One region of the Actinoallomurus oryzae genome, then DNA from elsewhere that is predicted to be linked to it. Evidence: riboswitches for the same ligand, from Rfam matches in the RefSeq annotation. Region 1 holds a riboswitch; each other region holds the start of a gene.
What was found. A riboswitch is a leader RNA that binds a small molecule or an ion and turns the genes downstream of it on or off. The one in region 1 is predicted to bind cobalamin.
Positions count from the first base shown of each region.

Region 1 (5,224 bases):
TCTCGATCACCACGCCGCCCTCGAACGACCTGAAGAACCTCCCCGGCCCTGCCACGAAGAACATCCCGATCTGACGCTCAGCCCGAGCGGCGCCCGCGGGAAGGATGACCCGTGGGGCCGCCCCGGCCGGCCGATCAGCCTCTACCGCCTCGCCGAACGCCTCCACCAGATCGGCATCCAGCCCGGCCCCACCCGTTCCACCGCCTCTTCCAACTCGCCACCGAGGTCCCCGCCGCCATCCTCGCCCGCATGCTCGGCATCCACATCAAATTCGCAGTCCAACGGCAACGCGCATCCTCCGGCGACTGGATGACCTACGCCGCCGATGTCAGCCGCCGTATCCCGGAAAACCGATGAACGACGCGTCAGCCCTCGTCGGGTCGTGAGGTCCACCGGTTCTCGACCTTGGCCAGCCGCCAGTAGGCGATCGCGGCGGCCCAGACGGCGACGAACAGGCCGACGATGATGAAGCCGACGTTGTCCAGGTTCAGCCCGGCGACCCAGTTGGTCACCGGGCTGTCCAGGCCTGCGTCGTCGTGGAGCAGGCCGACGATTTCGATGGTGCCGATGACGAACGCGACGGCGACCGACAGGCCGGTGATGGTGAGGTTGTAGTAGACCTTGCGGACCGGGTTGGCGAAGGCCCAGTGGTAGGCGAAGTTCATGAAGGTGCCGTCGAGAGTGTCGAACAGGCTCATTCCGGCGGCGAAGAGCACGGGCAGGATGAGGATGGCGTACCAGGGCAGGCCGCCGGCGGCGCCGCTGCCGGCCAGGACGAGCACGGTGATCTCGGTGGCGGTGTCGAAGCCGAGGCCGAACAGCAGGCCGATCGGATACATCTGGGCGGGGTGGCCGATGGCGCGCAGGAGGCGGCCGAGGAAGCGGTTGAACAAACCGCGCTGGTCCAGCCGTGCCTCCAGCGCCTGCTCGTCGAACTCGCCACGGCGCATCGTGCGCCAGACCGCCAGGATGCCGATCAGGGCGAGCAGGTTGAGGAAGGCGATCAGATAGAGGAAGCCGCCGGAGATGCTCGTACCGATCAGCCCGAGTGTCTGATGGGTCTCAGAGTCCTGGTTCATGAGAGTGCCGGCGATGTGCGTGCCCAGGGTGATGAGCGCGGCCATCGCGATGACGATGCTCGAGTGTCCGAGCGCGAACCAGAACCCGACCGACACAGGGCGCTTGCCGTCGGCCATCAGTTTGCGGGTGGTGTTGTCGATCGCGGCGATGTGATCCGCGTCGAAGGCATGGCGCATGCCCAGGGTGTATGCGGTGACGCCCAGACCGACGCCGAAGACCTTGGTGCCGATCGTGTAATGCTGGGGCGCGACCAGCAGAATCAGCACGCCCCAGGCGACGACGTGCAGCGCGGCGATGACGCCGAGCAGCCCGGCGAGACGGAGCCAGTCCCGTCTGCTCAACGCGGAAAGGACCGTGGACAGACGGGAGGTCATGGTTCGCCTTCCAGCACCTCGTGGACGACTGCGTCGGTGCCGTGGCCGGTCTCCTGGCTGACGGGTCTCGCACCGCCCGCCTTCCCAGGCCCAACGGGCCCAGTGGCATGCGTGGACAGTGCACCCGATCACAGTGGCGAGGGCCGCGCCGGTCCTTCACCGGCTTCCCGAACACCACGGCGCTCACAACGTACGACGGAAGCACGAAGCCTGCAAGGCTGGTTGATCATGCACCCGCCGCGCAGAGTCGTCAGGGCGTGTCGGTCACTGGTGCCTCAGTCCCAGGTCATGGAGAGCGTCGAGGAGCGACTTTCGTGAGGTGCCGTGCCAGGCCACGAAGCCGTCGGGCCTGACGAGGGCGGTGTCGTCCATCGTGGGAAGCACGTGGACGGGCAGGTCGACGCCGGCTGAACCGGTCACCGTTCGCCATCGCCGGCGATCGGCTGGGGTGAAGAGGGTCCAGTGCGAGCCGATCAGGTCGAGCGTGGAGACCTGGCCGGCGGGGCTTGTCCAGCGGTGCGGGAAGCGGTGGCCGGGCCGGACGATGTCGTCCAGGACATTGATGGTGCCGTCGTGTGGGGGATAGCCGTAGAACATCATGCCTCGCAGGTAGTCGACGGCGGCTTTGTCGTACAGAGTGTCCGGGTCGCCTTCCAGCGACTGGTAGCCCTGATGCATTCGGCGGGAGAGAGACAGGGAGGCCCGGGCGGCGGCCTGGCGTTCGGGTTCGTAGGTGCGCAGGAGCGCCGGGGTGAACGGCCCGTGCAGGACCGCGGCGAGCTTCCAGGCGAGGTTGTGCCCGTCCTGGATTCCGGTGTTCATGCCGAGTCCGCCTGCCGAGCTTTGTACATGGGCGGCGTCACCGGCCAGGAAGACGCGGTCTTGCCGGAAGGAGGAGGCCATGCCGATGGCGGCCTCCCACGCGTTGACGGTGTGCAGTTCGATGGGGATCGTTCCGTCCCCGATCGCGGCTGACAGCAGTTCAAGCGTCTTTGCCTCGGTCAGGTCGGCGAGACCGTCCGGCTTGCCCGGATAGTCCATGATGTGCGAGGACCACTGGTCCAGGCCGTTCTTCGACATCAACGTGGCGTAGACCGCGTCGTTGCGCACGAAGCACATGTGCGTCCCCCAATCCCGCAGGACGGGCCCGAGATCGGCGCGGAAGAACGCGGTGTTCAGATGGGAGATGACGCTGCGGTCGGGCATGGTGATCCCCAGCCTGGCGCGCACGTCGCTGCCGGCCCCGTCGGCGCCGATGAGGTAAGCGGCCCTGACCTGTCGTTCCTGGCCCGTGGCGACATCGACGACCCGTGCACGTACGTGATCGGTATGGGCGGCGAGGTCGACCAGCCGTACGCCGAACCGGACCTCGCCGCCGTGGCGCCGGAGTTCCGCCAGCGCCAGGCGCTGAACCTGGTCGTGGGTCAGGACGAGGCGTGGGTTCACCGGGCTGCAGGTCTTGAGCCGCTCGGCGTACGGCGCAGGCAGCCGTCCTTCGTGGAGGGTGACGCCGAGCCCACGGTCCTTGAACACCGTCCGCAGGGGAGGGCCGCCCTCCCAGCCGACCTGCTCCAGCACCGGTCCCAGGCCGACGGAGCGGAAGACCTCCAGGGTGCGAAGGCTCGTGCTCGCACGCGGCACCGTGGATATCGCGTCTCGCTTCTCGATGACCAGTGGCCGGACGCCCCAGTGGGCGAGGAACATCCCCGTCGTCAGGCCGACCGGCCCGCCGCCCACCACCAGCACCGGCACTTCCTCGATATTCATCGCCTACCTCCATCACGTCTCTCGGGGCGATGGGCGACAACGCTGCACGCTCAAGTCGGCTTGAGTGCAAGATGACGGGGGTGGAAGACGAGCGCTACTCGATCAGCCAGGTCGCCCGATGCTTCGATGTGCCGGTATCGACGCTGCGGTACTACGACGACCTCGGCCTACTCCCCGCGGCCGAGCGCCGGGGGAACGTGCGCCACTACGGTCAGGCGGAGTTGCGCCGCCTCGCGCTCATCCAGCGACTGCACCACCGCGGTCTGGTCAGCCTGACCGGCACCGCCGCGCTGATCGCCGAGACCCCGGACTCGGGCGAGCCCTCGGGGCGAGAGGTATTGATCGCCTCAATCGAGACGATCACGAAGCGGATCCACGACCTGCAGGCCGCCCAGCAACTCCTGGAACACCTGCTCACCTGCCCGAAAGCGGATCCGGTACGCGAATGCACCCACCTGCGCGCCGAACTCGGCCAGGCCGTCAACGCCGCACTCGGCACCCGCGGAGCGGCTGGCTTAAACCTGGCGGGACGGTCACCACCGGTGCCGTCCACGGGCCGCGTGACATGGGGGCTCGCACACGCGTGCAGTGGCGAGTAATTGCAAGCTTGATGTAGCTGCAACCTATTTGCAATAGTGCTCCCATGGCTACCTACTCACTGCCGGATCTGCCCTACGACTACGCGGCGCTGGAGCCCGCGATCACCGGGGAGATCCTGGAGCTGCACCACTCCAAGCACCACGCCGCGTACGTCAAGGGCGCCAACGACACCTTGGAGCGGCTGGAGGAGGCCCGGGAGTCCGAGCGGTTCGGGGGTCTGGTCGGGCTGGAGAAGACGTTCGCGTTCAACCTGTCCGGGCACGTGCTGCACACGATCTTCTGGGACAACCTGTCCCCGGACGGCGGGGACCGGCCCGACGGTGAGCTGGCCGCGGCGATCGATGAGCACTTCGGATCCTTCGACGCGTTCGCCAAGCAGCTGTCGACCGCGACCTCCGGCGTTCAAGGGTCGGGCTGGGGGGTGCTGGCCTGGGAGCCGCTGGGCCGGCGGCTGGTGGTCGAGCAGGTCTATGACCACCACGGCAACGTCGGGATGAACACCACGCCGCTGCTGGTCTTCGACGCCTGGGAACACGCCTACTACCTGCAGTACCGCAACGTACGCCCCGACTACGTCCAGAAGCTGTGGTCGCTGGTCGACTGGAGCGACGTCACGGCGCGCTTCGAGGCGGCCCGCGCCAAATGAGACCGCGGCGCCCGCCGAACCGGTGATCGTGCTGCGAACATGTCTCTGCCGGTCCGGCGGGCGCCGCCCACATCGCGGGAGCCGCGATGGTTGATCGAGATCGATCTGCATCAGGATGCAACCGCGTTGAGCGCGGTGCATTCCCTCACCGACCCGTACCGGGTCGCATTTCTCGCCCCTCGTCGTGATATTCGTCCGGACGGTGCGGTTCGGCCGTCAGATCGGCCCGGCCGCCTGTCTACGGGTGAACACGGCCATCAGGTGGCCGAGGCGGACGGCGGCGAGAGTGAGCAGGAAAAGCGCTCCGCACAGGATGGCGCTGGCCGCGGAGGCCGCGAGGCGGTAGTGCAGCGAGAGTACGAGCCCGGCCGCGGCTGATCCGGCCGCGAGCAGGCCGCCGAGTACCGTGGCGGGCACGACCCGGCGGGTCCACAGCAGGGCGGTGGCGGACGGGCCGACGAGCAGCGCCAGTGGCAGGGTGGCGCCGATCGCCGGGGCGGCGGTCACCACGGTGACCGCGAGCAAGCTCAGCAGTCCCGTGTCGATCAGACGGGCAGGGTAGCCGAAAGCCTGTGTCACGTGCGGATCGAAGGCGGCCAGCAGCAGTTCCTTGTGCACGGCCGCGAGCACCGCTACGACGCATGCTGCCACGATGCCTGCCACCACGATGTCGCCGGTCGTGACGGTCAAAGGTGATCCGACGAGCGCTGCGGTCAGGTCTTTGCTGAAGCCTTGCCGGCTGGAGATCAGCACGACG
Region 1 covers NZ_BAABHF010000016.1:183,732-188,955, reverse strand. Annotated here, with positions in the region: gene ABEA10_RS11555 (SCO4651 family lipoprotein) at 1-74, shown strand, start outside; gene nicT (Nickel transporter NicT) at 366-1,454, opposite strand; cobalamin riboswitch at 1,481-1,648, opposite strand; gene ABEA10_RS11545 (FAD-dependent monooxygenase) at 1,719-3,221, opposite strand; gene ABEA10_RS11540 (MerR family transcriptional regulator) at 3,293-3,820, shown strand; gene ABEA10_RS11535 (superoxide dismutase) at 3,865-4,467, shown strand; gene ABEA10_RS11530 (metal ABC transporter permease) at 4,684-5,224, opposite strand, start outside.

Region 2 (5,224 bases), 110 kb from region 1:
GGCCACCCGCGGGTCTTCAGGCCGCAGTCGGGATTGATCCACAGCCGTTCGGCGGGAACGGCCCGTAGCGCGGCGCGGATCAGGGCCGTCATCTCCTCGACGTCCGGGACGCGGGGGGAGTGGATGTCGTACACGCCGGGGCCGACTTCGCGGGGGTAGCCGGCGGCGGCGAGTTCGGCGGCGATTCGCATGTGGGAGCGGGCGGCCTCCAGGCTGATGACGTCGGCGTCGAGGGCGTCGATGGCGGGCAGGATGTCGCCGAACTCGGCGTAGCACATGTGCGTGTGGATCTGGGTGTCGGTGCGGACACCGCCGGTGGTGAGGCGGAAGGCCTCGGTGGCCCAGGAGAGGTAGGCGGCGTGGTCGGCGGTGCGCAGCGGGAGGGTCTCGCGCAGCGCGGGTTCGTCGACCTGGATGATCGCGCTGCCCGCGGCCTCCAGGTCGGCGACCTCGTCGCGGAGGGCGAGCGCGACCTGGCGGGCGGTGTCGGCGAGCGGCTGGTCGTCGCGTACGAACGACCAGGCGAGCATGGTGACGGGGCCGGTGAGCATGCCCTTGACCGGGCGTTCGGTGAGCGACTGGGCGTACCGGGTCCAGCGGACGGTCATCGGGGCGGGGCGTGCGATGTCCCCCGCGAGGATCGGCGGGCGTACGTAGCGGGTGCCGTAGGACTGGACCCACCCGTGCTGGGTGGCGACGTAGCCGGTGAGCCGTTCGGCGAAGTACTGGACCATGTCGCTCCGTTCGGGCTCGCCGTGGACCAGCACGTCGAGGCCCGCCTTCTCCTGGAAGGAGATGACCTCGACGATCTCGGCCTCGATGCGCTCCTCGTACGTGGCGGTGTCGATGCGGCCGGCGCGCAGGTCGGCGCGGGCGCGGCGCAGCTCGTCGGTCTGGGGGAAGGACCCGATGGTGGTCGTGGGCAGTGGTGGCAGGCCGAGCCGGGCGCGCTGGGCGGCACCGCGTTCGCCGTACGGCCGGGCGCGGCGCGTGTCGTCGCCGGTGACGGCGGCGGCTCGGGCGCGTACGGCCGGGTCGCGGGTGAGCGGTGAGGAGGCACGGGCGGCCAGGCGGGTGCGGTTGGCGGCGAGTTCGCCGGCGATGGCCTCCGTGCCATGCGACAGCCCGCGGGCGAGTGTGGCGATCTCGGCGGTCTTCTGACGGGCGAAGGCGAGCCAGTCGCGGATCCGTGGGTCGATGCCGTGCTCCAGGCTCACGTCGAGCGGAACGTGCAGCAGCGAGCAGGACGCCGCGACGTCGACCCGGTCGGCCAGGCCGAGGAGCGTACCGAGGACGGACAGGGACTTGGCCAGGTCGTTGATCCAGATATTGCGGCCGTCGACGACGCCGGCGACGAGGCGCTTGCCGAGCAGGCCGCCCGCGGCGGCGATTCCGTCGAGGTTGGCGGCGGCGGGCCCGGTGAGGTCGAGCGCGAGCCCCTCGACCGGTGCCTCGGCCAGGACGGGCAGCGCTTCGCCGAGCCGGCCGAAGTAGGAGGCGACCAGCAGTTCGGGCCGGTCGGACCGCTCGCCCAGCTCGCGGTACGCGCGCGCGACGGCCTCCAGCTCCGCGGGCGTACGGTCCTGCACGAGCGCGGGTTCGTCGAGCTGCACCCACGTGGCGCCGGCGGCGCGCAGGTCGGCCAGCACCTCGGCGTAGACGGGCAGCAGCCGGTCCAGCAGCGTCAGCGGCTCGAAGTCGGCGGCGACCCCGGGGGCGGGCTTGGCCAGCAGCAGGTACGTGACCGGTCCGACCAGCACCGGCCGTACGGCGAGGCCGAGCGCGCGGGCCTCGGTCAGCTCGGCGACCTGCTTGGCCGAGTTCGCGCGGAAGACCGTTTCGGGGCCGAGCTCGGGGACGAGGTAGTGGTAGTTGGTGTCGAACCACTTGGTCATCTCCAGCGGCGCCGCCTCCTGGGTGCCGCGGGCCATCGCGAAGTAGCCGTCCAGGGCGTCGGCCCCGACCGCGGCGCGGTGGCGTTCGGGGATGGCGCCGACCATGACGCTGGTGTCGAGCATGTGGTCGTAGTAGGAGAAGTCGCCGGTGGGGACCTCGTCGATGCCGGCGGCGGCGAGCCGCTGCCACGTGGCGCGGCGCAGGTCGGCCGCGGTGGTGTGGAGGGCCTCGGCGCCGAGGCGGCCCTTCCAGTAGCCCTCGATGGCGCGCTTCAGCTCCCGGTCAGGACCTTGCCGGGGGTAGCCGTACACGGTGGCGGACGTTGTCGTCACAGCACTCTCCTTCGCGAGCACCTCTGCGGATGAGTCCGGGGCCGAGGACGCGAAGGAGCACACCAGGAGCTACCTGGAATGTCCGCCGACCCGCCCTCGAGGTCACCGAGCTCTCCGTACGCGCGGGTCGCGCGTACGGGCAGTGGCAGGTCTTCGGACTCGCGGACACGCCTGCCGGGGCAGGCACCTACTGGCCGTCGCTTCCCGGACCCGTACGTCGGGCCCAGTGCGTGGTGACGGCGGTCGTTTCCGCTCACCGCTGCGGGGCAGTCCCGGACTCACACCGGGTTCCCTCTTACGACGCGTCTGCCTGGCGGGCAGGGCGAACCAGCTGCGCGACACAGCCTACGGGATGGGACCCGGACGCGACCGGCACGGGGGATGCCCCACTCTTACCGGCGCGACCGGCGACCGCCGGGTCGGTGCCGCGCTCACAGACAGTTCGTGCAGGCCGGAGCGGCCGTTCTGCTGAGCTCGTGCTCGGCCGGGGGGACGGATTCGGGCACGCCGCGCAGGGGCGGCATGGCGCGGGCCTGGCTGTCGGGCATCGGCCTGAGGCGTTCCAGAGCCGTCGGCGGGCAGGTCGTGCGCCGGTTCGATGACCGCTGGGACGGTGGATCGTCCGGCAGCGGCGAGTGGCACCTCGACACTCTGCGCGAACAACGATTCACCGAGACCCGCGAGATCTGGTGCTCACCGAGCGACGTCCTCATCGCGGCCCTCCGCTAGAAGCGCCGAGCGCCGTGAGGCGGAGAGACCCTCGTCGCCTCTCAGCCCGGCTCCACAGTGGGGCTGCGACGTTCGATGAGGACTACGTCGCGCCATCGTCCGTGGTGGCGGCCGATGCGTCGGCGGGTTCCGACGGTGCGGAATCCGGCGCCGGCGTGGAGGCGGAGGCTGGCGGTGTTGTCGGGGAAGATGCCCGATTGGATGGTCCAGATCCCGGCGGTCTGGGTGGAGTCGATCAGAGCTCGGAGAAGGGCGGCGGCGATGCCGCGGCGGTGGTGCCCGGGGTGGACGTACACGGAGTGTTCGACGACGCCGGCGTAGACACAGCGGTCGGAGACCGCCGTGGCGGCGATCCAGCCGAGGACCTGGCCGGTGCCGGTGTCGGTGGCCACGTGGCGGTGCAGCGGCAGCTTGGCGGCGTCGAATGCTTCCCAGGTGGGGGTCGTGGTCTCGAAGCTGGCGTTGCCGCCGTCGAGCCCGGCCTGGTAGATCGCCAGGACGTCTTCGGCGTCGCCGGGCCGCATGGGCCGGATCACGATGCCGTCCGGGGCCGCGGGCTTACCCGCTTGAACGATCGCTGAGTGCAGACCAGGGGCGACCTGGTGGGTGGGCGTAATGGTCGCGGTGGTGAACCCGGCGGCGAGCAGCCGGTGGCGGTACTCGCTGAGGGTGAGGGTTCCGGCGGCGCAGCCGACGGCCTGTTCGGCCGTGGTGCGTTCGGCCGGGTCGAGGTCGTGGGCGGCGATGACGTCGGTGACGCCGAGGCGGCCGCCGGGGCGCAGGACGCGGAAGGCCTCGGCGAGCACGCGGGGTTTGTCGGTGGACAGGTTGATGACACAGTTGGAGATGACCACGTCGACGTGCGCGTCCGGCAGGGGGATGTCCTCGATGTGGCCACGGAGGAACTCGACGTTGCCGATCCCGGCCTCGGCCGCGTTGGCGGCCGCGAGTGTGAGCATGTCGGGGCTGGCGTCCAGGCCGTAAGCCTTGCCCGCCGTGCCGGTGCGCCGGGCCGACAGGATGACGTCGAGCCCGCCGCCCGAGCCGAGGTCGAGGATGGTCTCGCCGGAGGCGATGCCGGCGACGGCGGTGGGGTCGCCGCAGCCCAGACTGGCCCGCAGCGCCGCCTCCGGAACCGCCTCATCGGCGCCATAGCGGGCAGCGCCGAAACAGCCTTCCTCTTCGCGCTCGCTCGTCGTGCACGAGTCGGCGGGGGCCTGCCCGGCCAGGGCCTGGCGGGCCAGCCCGGAGTAGCGATCCACGATCGCCTCACGTGCATCCTCGAGGCTGCGGCCGGAGAGGTGCTCGGTCATCGGGTTCCCCCTGTCTCACAAGCGGCGGCGTCGGGCTGGGTGGGGACGGGGCGGCCCATGACCACGTCGGCGGCGGTCGGGAAGCAGCGCACGCAGGTCTCGTTGATCCGGTAGTACCGGGCGGTCCCTCGTTGCTCGACCAGCACGAACCGCACGTCGGCCAGTACCTTCAAGTGCGCCGAGACGGTCGATTGGCCGACGTCGACGGCCTGGACGATCTGCCCGACCGCCATCGGCTCACCGCGGCGGGCCAGCAAGGAGACGATCTGGATCCGGGTGGCATCGGCCAGGGCCTTGAACCAGGACGCGTACTCGACCGCCGTCGACCGGTCGAGAGGTCCGCTCTCGTCATTCATCGTTAATCGACGATAGGCGATGAAGTTTGGAGAGGGAAGAGGTCACACCGCCACGATTCGCGAGCGAGCCCGGTCGCGGGTGGCGCTGCGGGGCGGCGTCGCGGCCGACGCCGCACAGGCCTCGCCGAGGACGGGCTGCGTTGCGATGCCAGCCCACACGTATCCTGCGCGTGGCCGGCCTGGAAGGCTCCATCACCCCCTCGGCATCGGCCGGGTCAGTGTTGGCGGCGGTAGTGACGGCTGCGGGCACCCAGGAGCAGCGCGGCCAGCAGGGAGGCGATGGCCGAGGCCAGCAGGACGGCGCCTTTGGCGATGGTCTGGTGGGCGGGCGTGGTGTAGGACAGCTCGGTGATCAGCAGGGAGACGGTGAAACCGATCCCGCCCAGCAGGCCGATGCCGACGATGTCGATCCAGCCGATCCCGGGGTTGAGATGGGCGCTGGTGAGGCGGGCGGTCAGCCAGGAGGCCCCGAAGATCCCCACTACCTTGCCGCACACCAGCCCGGCCAGCACGCCCCAGGCGATGGTGCTGCCCCAGAAGCCGCCGGCCCCTGACAACGCCACTCCGGCCGACAGCAACGCGAAGGCCGGCAGAGCGA
Region 2 covers NZ_BAABHF010000016.1:290,030-295,253, reverse strand. Annotated here, with positions in the region: gene metE (5-methyltetrahydropteroyltriglutamate--homocysteine S-methyltransferase) at 1-2,228, opposite strand, end outside; cobalamin riboswitch at 2,356-2,576, opposite strand; gene ABEA10_RS12020 (hypothetical protein) at 2,673-2,957, shown strand; gene ABEA10_RS12015 (GNAT family N-acetyltransferase) at 2,999-4,270, opposite strand; gene ABEA10_RS12010 (ArsR/SmtB family transcription factor) at 4,267-4,626, opposite strand; gene nhaA (Na+/H+ antiporter NhaA) at 4,842-5,224, opposite strand, start outside.
Region 2: another riboswitch for cobalamin. It lies ahead of metE (5-methyltetrahydropteroyltriglutamate--homocysteine S-methyltransferase); the one in region 1 lies ahead of nicT (Nickel transporter NicT).

Region 3 (5,224 bases), on a different contig from region 1:
ACTTGGATCGTGACACTGGGGAGTTCGTCCGCCTCGAGCAACCGCGCGAGCTGGGCGCGCATGACCGTGACGCCGCCGATGGGCCGGCGCAGCACCGCCTCGTCGAGCACGGCCCACAGCTCCAGGGTGCCGGCGTCGGCGAGCATGGCCTGGCGCCGCTGGCGCAGGGAGATCATCCGGTCGATGTTGGCGGGGCTCTCGGTGGGCCGCCCGACCTTGATCAGCGCGCGGGCGTACTCCTCGGTCTGCAGGAGCCCGGGAACGAGGTGGGTCTGGAAGGTGCGGAGCGAGGCCGCCGAGGCCTCCAGCCCGACGTAGGTGTCCAGCCCCGCGGACAGCACCGATTCGTACTCGGTCCACCAGCCCCGCTGCTGGGCGTCCTTGGCCAGGGTGAGCAGCTGCTCGCGCTGGGCCTCGTCGCCGACCTTGTACAGGTCGAGCATGTCGCGCACGTCCCTGATCCGGGCGACGGACTTGCCGGTCTCGATGCGGCTGACCCGCGACATCGAGCATTCGAGGTGCTTGGCGACATCTTCGATCATGAGGCCCGAGGCCTCACGCAACCTGCGGAGTTCCATGCCCAGTCGGCGACGGCGGACGGTGGGGCTTTGCACGTCGGACATCGAGCACCTCCAGAGCGACCGTCCGGGACGGGGAGTTGAACGAGGGGTGGTGGACGGAAAGAGGAGCCGCTGCGGGCGGTGGCGGCGGACGACGGATCATCGGTCCGGGGCCGTTGACCGCTGAGGAAGCGTAGGCCGGATCGAAGGGAGATGGACGGAGTTTTTGCCCGACACTACCGCTATGCCTCATTTAAGCGGATTGTCGTGAAAATAAGCGTTACGCACCGTTGTCGTACGAGTACCTCTTGCCACGACATCGCACTTTACCTGTTCAATGCTATGTCGCTCATCCTTTTGTCGGGTAGCGGAGCTCCGAAACGGTGATCTGACGGTGCGGGACGCCGGATCCGCACGGCGCGTCGCGGTCGGATCACCGATCGGCGCCGGTCACCCTCTTCCCAAAACACCGATGCGAACGTATGTTCGATGACGCCTGTCTTCCCCCGGGCACTTCGGCGGCGTTCGACCGGGAAGGCGGCGACGAGACGTGTGGACGGTGTCCGGATGAGCCGGGCGTACGGCGACCCGGTCGAGGTCTGGCGGGCCGACGGCCGGCCGTCACGGTTCGTCTGGCACGGGCGTCTCTACACCGTGCTGCGCGTCCTGGACCACTGGGTGACCAGCCGCGACTGGTGGCGCGACCGGAACCCGGACGCCGAGGAGCCGGCCGCCCGGGAGTTCTGGCAGGTGGAGGCCACCCCGGACCACGAGATCGGCGTGTACGAGCTCCGCTACGACGAGGCGAGCGACACCTGGATGCTCTCCCGCGCCTGGGACTGAACCCGCCGGCGTCTCGTAGTGTTCACGCGTGATCAATGCGCGGGTGGTCCTGCGGCCCGTCACGCAGGCGGACCTCGAGCTCTTCGAGGCCGAGTTCTCAGGTCCCGAGGGGACCGGCGTCCATCAGTGGTTCGGGTACCGCAGCCCCGTCGACCTGCGGCGCCGCTTCGCCGAGACGGGCCTGCTCACGCCGGACGGCGGCACTCTCACGGTCTGTGAAGAGGGCGGCGACGTCGCGGGCCGGGTCGAGTGGTTCAAGAGTTCGTGGGGGCGTCCGGAGACGTCGTGGTGCTGGACCGTCGCGATCGGGCTGCGGCCGAGCCGTCAGGGCCGGGGGATCGGCACGGAGGCGCAACGGCTCCTGGTGGCCTACCTGTTCGACCACACGCGTGCCCAGCGGATCCAGGCCTTCACCGACAGCGGCAACCTCGCCGAGCAGCGGGCCCTGGAGAAGGCGGGCTTCGAACGCGAGGGCGTCCTCCGCCAGGCCCAGTGGCGCGCCGGACACTGGCACGACCAGATCCTCTACTCGACGCTACGTCCCACAACGGTGGGTGACGAAGGTCGGGGTGCTGACAAGCCGGGAGAACGGCCCGCTCGTTCTGGATAGGGCGCCGGCGCTTACGCGGGTACCATGGCGCGGATCGCCTTGAGGGTCGGTTCGTCCTTCACGCCGGCGATCAGCAGGGTGGTCACGGGGGAGTCCAGCCACAGCTCCAGCCGTTCGCGGATGCGGCCCAGGGGGCCGAGCAGGGAGATGGCGTCGGCCAGGGCGTCCGGGACGGCCTTGACCGCCTCGTCCCGGCGGCCCGCGAGGAACAGGTCCTGCACCCGCGCGGCCTCCTCGGCGTACCCCAGCCGGCCGATCAGGTCCAGGTGGAAGTTGCGGTCGCGGGCGCCCATGCCGCCGATGTAGAACGCCAGCGGGATCTTGGCCACCTCCAGCGCGGCCGTCAGGTCGTCGGTGACGATCGTGGTGACGGTCGCGGCGATCTCGAAGCCGTCCGGGCGGTCGCGCAGTGACGCGCCGAAGACCGGTTCGATGCGCTCCGGGTCGACGAACAGCGGCAGCCAGCCCTGGGCGATCTCGGTCGATAGCGCGACGTTCTTCGGGCCCTCCGCGCCGAGGTAGACCGGGATGTCCGGGCGGACCGGGTGCGCGATCGACTTCAGCGGTTTGCCCAGGCCCGTCACCCCGTCGCCCACCCCGTACGACCGCAGCGGCAGCGGGTAGTGCGGGCCGGGACTGGTCACCGGGTCGGCGCGTCGCCACACGTCGCGCAGGATCTGGACGTACTCGCGGGTGCGAGCGAGCGGACGGGCGAACGGCACGCCGTACCAGCCCTCCACCACCTGCGGCCCGGACGCGCCGAGCCCGAGCGTGAGCCGTCCGCCGGACAGCGCGTCGAGGGTCAGCGCGTGCATGGCGGTGGCGGCCGGGGTGCGTGCCGACATCTGCGTCACCGCCGTGCCCAGGCCGATCCGCGAGGTGCGCGCGCCGTACCAGGTCAGCGTGGTGAAGGCGTCCGATCCGTACGCCTCCGCGGTGAAGACCTGGTCATAGCCCAGGCGCTCGGCGGCGAGCACGGTTTCGGTGTCGTCCACGGGGTCCCGCTGCCAGTAGCCGAGGTTGATGCCGAGCCTCATGCGCACCTCCGGAAGAAGTAGAACGTGTTCCATTCAAACAGGAACAGACCGGCACACACCTGTCGAGGACGGATCGGCTGTGTGCGATGCTGTGCGTCGGCGGTACGCGGAGGAACCCGGTGAGACTCCGGGGCTGTCGCGCAACTGTGACCGGGGAGTTCGCCCTCACCGACGGCCACGGCGTAAGCCGGAAGGCCGAGGGCGGGTGACGATCCGGGAGCCAGGAGACTCCGGCCGCCACCTGCAGGCCACCTACGGGCGCGCAACCCGAGGAAGGACGAACACCGGGTGAACACCTACCCGTTCTCCGCCGTGGCGGGGCTCGAGGACCTCAAGCTCGCCCTGCTGATCAACGCGGTGTCGCCGTCGGTCGGCGGCGTCCTCGTACGCGGCGAGAAGGGCACCGCGAAGTCGACCATCGTCCGTGCGCTCGCCGGGCTGCTGCCGGCCATCTCCGCCGTGGCGGGCTGCCGGTTCTCCTGCGACCCGGACGCGCCCGACCCCGAGTGCCCCGACGGCCCGCACGACGACGCGGAACGGCAGGAGCGCCCCGCCCGGCTCGTCGAGCTCCCGGTCGGCGCGTCGGAGGACCGCCTCGTCGGCTCGCTGGACATCGAGCGGGCGCTCACCGAGGGGGTGCGCGCCTACCAGCCCGGCCTGCTCGCCGCCGCGCACCGGGGCGTGCTCTACGTCGACGAGGTGAACCTCCTCCACGACCACCTGGTGGACCTGCTGCTGGACGCCGCGGCGATGGGGCAGTCCTACGTCGAGCGCGAGGGCGTCTCGGTGCGGCACGCCTCCCGGTTCCTGCTCGTCGGCACCATGAACCCCGAGGAGGGCGAGCTGCGCCCGCAGCTGCTCGACCGGTTCGGGCTGACCGCCGAGGTCGCCGCCACGCGTGACCCCGACGAGCGCGCCGAGGTCGTACGCCGGCGCCTCGCCTACGAGGCCGACCCGGCCGGGTTCACGGCCGACTGGGCGCGCGCCGACGCCGAGCTGGCCTGGCACATCCGGGCCGCCCGCGACCGTCTCCCCGAGGTCGTGCTGTCCGACGGCGCGCTGCGGCAGATCACCGCGGTCTGCGCGGAGTTCGAGGTCGACGGGCTCCGGGCCGACCTGGTGATGGCCCGCGCCGCGATCGCGCTGGCCGCCTGGCACGACCGCGGCGCCGTCACGCCCGCCGACGTACGCCTCGCCGCGCGCCTCGCGCTGCCGCACCGGCGGCGCCGTGACCCCTTCGACGCGCCCGGCCTGGACGAGGACCGGCTCGACGACGTGCTGGACCGCACCGGCGACTACGACACCGAGGAGGACCCACGGCCCGGCTCCAGCCGGCCGAAGCCTCCCTCGCCGCCGGTCCCCGAGCCTCGGCCGCCGGCCGAGGAGGACGGCTCGGAGATCACCACCGAGGACCCCGAGCCCGAGCCCGAACCCGACCCGGACACCGATCCCGACGGCCCGGGTTCCGGCACGCCCCTGCCCGACGCGGTGGACCTGCCGGCCGAGGGGGCCCTGGTCGACATCGGCCAGGCGCTGTCGGGCAACGCGGCGTCCGGCGCCGACCGGCTGAAGACCTCCCCGGCCGACGCCGCCTACCGGCCGCGGCTGTTCGTCGTGCCGGGCATCGGCGAGGGCGCGCCCGGCCGCCGCTCCCGCTCGCGCACCCCGTACGGCCGTACGACCGGCGCCCGGCCGGGCTTTCGCACCGTGCACCTCGCCGGCACCCTCTTCGCCGCCGCGCCCCATCAGCGGTCGCGCGGACGCAGCGGACCGGGCCTGGTGATTCGCGCCGACGACATCCGCGAACCGGTCCGCGAGGGCCGTGAGGGCAACCTCGTGCTGTTCGTCGTCGACGCCAGCGGCTCGATGGCGGCCCGGCGGCGCATGCGCGCGGTCAAGGGCGCCGTGCTCAGCCTGCTCCTCGATGCCTACCAGCGGCGCGACAAGGTCGGCCTGGTCACCTTCCGGGGTCGCGACGCCGAGACGGCGCTGCCGCCGACCTCCTCGGTCGAGGCCGGCGCGCGCCGCTTGGAGGACCTGCCGACGGGAGGCCGTACGCCGCTCGCCGCCGGGCTGCTGCGGGCCGCCGGCGTGCTGCGCGCCGAGCACCTGCGCGACCCGGCACGGCGCCCGCTCGTCGTCATCGTCACCGACGGCCGCGCGACGCACGGCTC
Region 3 covers NZ_BAABHF010000045.1:74,190-79,413, reverse strand. Annotated here, with positions in the region: gene ABEA10_RS35505 (helix-turn-helix domain-containing protein) at 1-623, opposite strand, end outside; gene ABEA10_RS35500 (DUF6504 family protein) at 1,128-1,403, shown strand; gene ABEA10_RS35495 (GNAT family N-acetyltransferase) at 1,432-2,013, shown strand; gene ABEA10_RS35490 (LLM class F420-dependent oxidoreductase) at 2,025-3,050, opposite strand; cobalamin riboswitch at 3,160-3,281, shown strand; gene ABEA10_RS35485 (magnesium chelatase subunit D family protein) at 3,339-5,224, shown strand, end outside.
Region 3: another riboswitch for cobalamin. It lies ahead of ABEA10_RS35485 (magnesium chelatase subunit D family protein); the one in region 1 lies ahead of nicT (Nickel transporter NicT).

Region 4 (5,224 bases), on a different contig from region 1:
CAGATCTGCGCGCGCACGACGGGCAGCTTGGCCGGGTCCAGCGCCTGCACCGTGGCGTACTCGTCCAGGAGCTGTTCGAGCTTGGCCAGGTCGCCGTACGTGTCCGCGCGGGCCATCGGCGGCACCATGTGGTCGACGACGACGGCGTGGCCACGGCGCTTGGCCTGGGTCCCCTCGCCCGGGTCGTTGACGATGAACGGGTAGACCAGCGGCAGGTCGCCCAGTACGGCGTCGGGCGCGCACTCCGCGGACAGGCCCAGGCCCTTGCCGGGCAGCCATTCGAGCGTGCCGTGCTTGCCGAGGTGGACGACGGCGTCGGCGCCGAAGGTCGCGTCCAGCCAGCGGTAGGCGGCCAGGTAGTGGTGCGACGGCGGCAGGTCGGGGTCGTGATAGATCGCCACCGGATTCTCCCCGAAGCCGCGCGGCGGCTGGATCATCAGCAGCACGTTCCCGAACCGCAGTGACGCGAGCACGATCTCGTCACCTGCTTCTTCCCGACCAACCTGCCCCGACCGACCTCCCGGCACGGTGTAGAGCTCGCCCGGCGGCTCGCCCCAGTGCTCCCGTACGGCCTCGCGCAGCGAGTCCGGGAGCGAGGCGAACCAGCGTTCGTAGTCCTCCAGCGGCACCCGGGCGGACGCGGCGCGGAGCTGTTCCTCGGTCAGCCACTCCACGTCGTGGCCGCCCGCCGCGATGAGCGAGTGGATCAGCTCGTCGCCGTCGGCGGGGTGGTCGCCGACCTGGTAGCCGGCCTCCTTGAGCGCGGTCAGCAGGCGTACCGCCGAGACCGGGGTGTCCAGGCCGACCGCGTTGCCGACACGCGCGTGCTTGGTCGGGTACGACGAGAGCACGATCGCGAGTTTCCGTTCGGCGGGTGGCGTGTGCCGCAGCCGTGCGTGGCGCACGGCGATGCCGGCGACGCGGCCGGCGCGCTCGGGGTCGGCGACGTACACCGGGATGCCGTCGGGCCCCTCCTCCTTGAAGGAGAACGGCACCGAGATCAGCCGTCCGTCGAACTCGGGGATGGCCACCTGCATGGCCGCGTCCATCGGCGACAATGCCGCGTCGGAGGCCTCCCACACCTCCCGCGAGGTCGTCAGGCACATCCCCTGGATGACCGGGACGTCCAGGCCCGCCAGCGCTCCGGCATCCCACCCATCTTCGGCGGAGGCCCCGGCCGCGAGCACGGTGACCACGATCGCGTCGGCACGGCCGAGCAGCTCGAGCAGGCCCTCGTCGGCGGAGCGGAGCGAGCCGCAGAACACCGGCAGGGCGTTGCCGCCCGCCCCCTCGATCCGCTCGCAGAGCGTGTCGACGAACGCCGTGTTGCCGGACAGCTCGTGCGCCCGGTAGAAGACGATCCCCACCGTGGGCCGGTCCGCCCGCGTCTCGTGCTCGCCGTGCACGCCGTACTCGGGCATCCGCTGCGGCGGCGCCCAGGGCTCCTCGTCGCCCGGCGACAGCATCCCGGCGAGGAAGCGGCGCAGTTCGCGCAGGTTGCCGACGCCGCCCTCACGCAGGTAGTCGAGGGCCTCGGCCGCGACGCCGGCGGGAACGGTGGACAGCGCCATCAACTCGGCGTCGGGCGTGGCCTCGCCGCCCAGCGCGACCAGCGGCAGGCCGCGCCGCCGCAGGTCCTCCACGCCCTCGCGCCAGGTCTTCAGGCCACCCAGGAGCCGGACGACGACGGCGTCGGCGTCCGCGCAGAGGGCGTCGAGGTCGGCGAGGGCGAGCCGGGTGGGGTTGCCGGTGAGGTACCCGGCGGAGCGGGCCGACAGCAACTCGGTGTCGGCGGTGGACAGCAGCAAGACACGCACGTGTGGGTCCTTCCCTCGGGGGTCCTCGCCCCGGCTCGGGTGCCGATCGCCGACGGCGGGAAGTCTCCTGACTCTCGGGTCACCGCACACCCGCGGCCTTCCAGCAGGTCGCCGTGAAGCCGGGCTACCGTACGCGCGGGTGCACTCACCGATCACAGTTGCGGGACAGTCCCGGACTCCCACCGGGTTCCCTCCCTCGCCGTCGCGCGGCCAGTCTACGAGAGGGAGATTCGCCGCGGCAGGGGCGCTACGTGCCGTTCGTCGCGGTTACGGTGGTGGACATGAGCAGCTCGGCTCTCACCGCGGAGCGTGCCGACGTGACACCGCCGGCGCGCGTCGCGCCGCTGGTCGCCCGCTACTCCGGCTATCGCTACGAGGGTCTGCCGGCGGGCACACACCGGGGGTTGCCCTCGCAGTACGTCACCGTGGTGCTCAGCCTCGGCAAGCCGACCCGTACGACGCAGCCCGGCCGTCATTCGGACGCGGCGGATTTCGCGGCGCTCGCCGGGGGGATGCACACGCGCCCGGTGCTGATCGAGCACGACGGCGACCAGTACGGCGTCCAGCTCGACCTCACCCCTCAGGGGGCCAGGGCGCTGCTGGGGATGCCGGCCGGCGAGCTGGCGTCGGCGGTCGTCCCGCTCGACGGGCTGCTGCGGACGCGGACGGGCCCGCTGGTCGAACGCCTGGCCGAGGCGCCGTCGTGGCCCGCACGGTTCGCCGTCCTGGACGACGTGCTGTCCCACGACGCCGACCGGCCGGGCGCGCCTCCGGACGAGCTGCGCCACGCCTGGCGGCTGATCACACGGAGCGGCGGCCGGGCGCGCGTCGCGGACATCGCCGCCGAGGTCGGCTGGAGCCGGCGGCACCTGGCCGCGCGGTTCACCGCCGAGTACGGCCTGACGCCGAAGGAGACGGCACGCGTCGTACGGTTCCAGCGGTCCAAGCGGCTGCTGTCGCGGCCGGACCGGCCGGCGCTCGCCGAGGTCGCGGCCGTGTGCGGCTTCTATGACCAGGCGCACCTGGCGCGCGAGTGGAACGAGCTCTGCGGCTGCCCGCCCTCGGCGTGGCTGACCGGCGAGGACCTCCCATTCATCCAAGACGGAGGCGAGGACCCCGGCGGACGATAGGGCCATGAGCGAAACCATGATCTGGCCGTCGTTCCGCTACTCCGACGCCCACGCCGCCATCCGGTTCCTGGTCGACGCCTTCGGCTTCGAACGCGTCGCCGTCTATGAGAACGGCGACCGCGTCGACCACGCCGAACTCCGCTGGCCGCTCGGCGGCGGCGTCATGCTCGGCAGCTCCTCCCGCGAGGACAGCTCCATCGCCGGTCTGCCGGCCGGCACCGGATCGGTCTACGTCGTGACCGATGACGTGGACGGCCTGTTCAAGCGGGCGTGCGCGGCCGGTGCCACGGTCGTACGGGAGCCGCTCGACGAGTCGTACGGGCGCGGTTTCACCGTGCGCGACCCCGAGGGCGTCTTCTGGAGCTTCGGCACCTACGCGGGGTCGGGGAGCTGACCCTACGGCGTCACCACCGGGCAGCCGAGCCACTGCTCGACGCGGCTCGGTGGTGGCGCCGTCCCCTGGGAGACCGCGAGCCGCAGCGGCGCGAAGTCGCCCTGCGGCCGCTCCGCCGCGAGGCGGCCCAGGAACGCCGACGTCGACAGCAACACGCTGGCACGGTGCCGCCGCACCCCCTCGGCGACCAGGGGGATCGAGCGCTGCCGTGAGTCGAGGATCGCGCACGAGCCGGTGAACAGCGGAAGGAAGATCGTGTTGCGCAGGCCGACCGGGTCGTAGGTCTTCGACACCGAGAACAGCACGTCGTTCTCGCGCAGCCCGAACGGCTCCATCGCCAGGTAGGACTCTTCGGGGTCGCGGTGGGCGTACGTCGCGGCGTGCTGGCCGTACGCCGGCGCGTCGGGGATCACCGGGTGCGGGTCGGCGGAGGCCGCGGCGGGCAGCGCGCTGATCAGCTCGACCGGCGTGATCGTATGAGGATGGCGTCCGGGCATGCAGACCGCGAAGGCCGCCGGGGGCAGCGCCGAGGCGTCCGGATCGGCCAGCACCGCGACCGCGCCGATGCGTACGACGCCGAGGAAGGACCAGACGAGCTCCATCGAGCCGGGCAGCGCGATCGCCACACGGTCGCCCGGCGCGACACCGTACGCGCGCAGCAGTGACGCGACGCGGGCCGCGCCCCGGTGCACCTCGCCGTGGGTGTAGACGTCGTCACCGCACAGGAACGCGGCCCGTTCAGACCAGCCGAACGCGTGCGTCCACTGCCTGAGCACCTCCGCCAGATTCGCATCCGGGGATGGTCCGGGCATGCGCGCTCCTCCCCATCGTGGGCCCCCCAGCGACACTAGGCCGGGCGGCCGTGCCGGGACAGACCCGGAGCGTGATCAAATAGATTCTGAGGAGGCCATCTGTGGACACCCTTCGGGTCGCGTTGATCGGTTATGGCACCGGAGGTGCCGTCTTCCACGCTCCGCTCATCTCCGCCGCGCCGGAACTCGAACTGGCCGCCGTCGTGACGGCCGACCCCGACCGGCGGGCGAGCGTCCGCAGCCGGTACCCGGACACGGAGATCCTGGACCGTACGGACCCAATCTGGGCGGGCGGATACGACCTGGTGGTGGTCACCACGCCGAACCGCTCGCACGTCTCCCTCGCTCGCGCGGCGCTCGACGCCGGCCTGCCGGTCGTGGTCGACAAGCCGGTCGCCCCGACCGCGGCCGAGGCGCGGTCGCTCGCCGGGGGCCCGCTCGTGGTCCCCTTCCACAACCGGCGCTGGGACGGCGACTTCCGCACGGTCGCCCGGCTGTGCTCGTCGGGCGCGCTGGGCCGGGTGCTGCGGTTCGAGTCGCGGTTCACCCGCTGGCGCCCGCAGATCAAGCCGGGCTGGAAGGAGACCGCCGACCCGGCCGCCGCCGGCGGCGTCCTGTACGACCTGGGGTCACACCTCATCGACCAGGCGATCACCCTGTTCGGCCCGCCGTCTTCGGTCCACGCGGAGATCGACGTCCGCCGCCCGGGCGCGGAGGCCGCCGACGACGCGTTCGTGGCCCTGACCCACGCGAACGGCGTCCGGTCACACCTGTGGATGAGCGCCATCTGCGCCGACCTGGGCCCGCGCTTCCGCGTGCTCGGCGACAAGGCGGCGTACACCTCGTACGGGCTGGACGGCCAGGAGGCCCAGCTCCGCGACGGCCGGACACCGGACGACCCCGGGTTCGGCGTGACACCGCCGGAGGCGTACGGCCTGCTCGGCACCCCGGGCCGGACCCAGCCGCACCCCACCGAGCACGGCCGCTACCAGGACTTCTATCCGGCGGTCGCCGCCGCGATCCGCGGCGAGGCACCCCCTCCGGTCACGCTGGACGACGCCGTCGCCGGCC
Region 4 covers NZ_BAABHF010000045.1:118,593-123,816, forward strand. Annotated here, with positions in the region: gene cobN (cobaltochelatase subunit CobN) at 1-1,817, opposite strand, end outside; cobalamin riboswitch at 1,878-2,010, opposite strand; gene ABEA10_RS35685 (helix-turn-helix domain-containing protein) at 2,099-2,947, shown strand; gene ABEA10_RS35690 (VOC family protein) at 2,952-3,341, shown strand; gene ABEA10_RS35695 (AMP-binding protein) at 3,344-4,153, opposite strand; gene ABEA10_RS35700 (Gfo/Idh/MocA family oxidoreductase) at 4,255-5,224, shown strand, end outside.
Region 4: another riboswitch for cobalamin. It lies ahead of cobN (cobaltochelatase subunit CobN); the one in region 1 lies ahead of nicT (Nickel transporter NicT).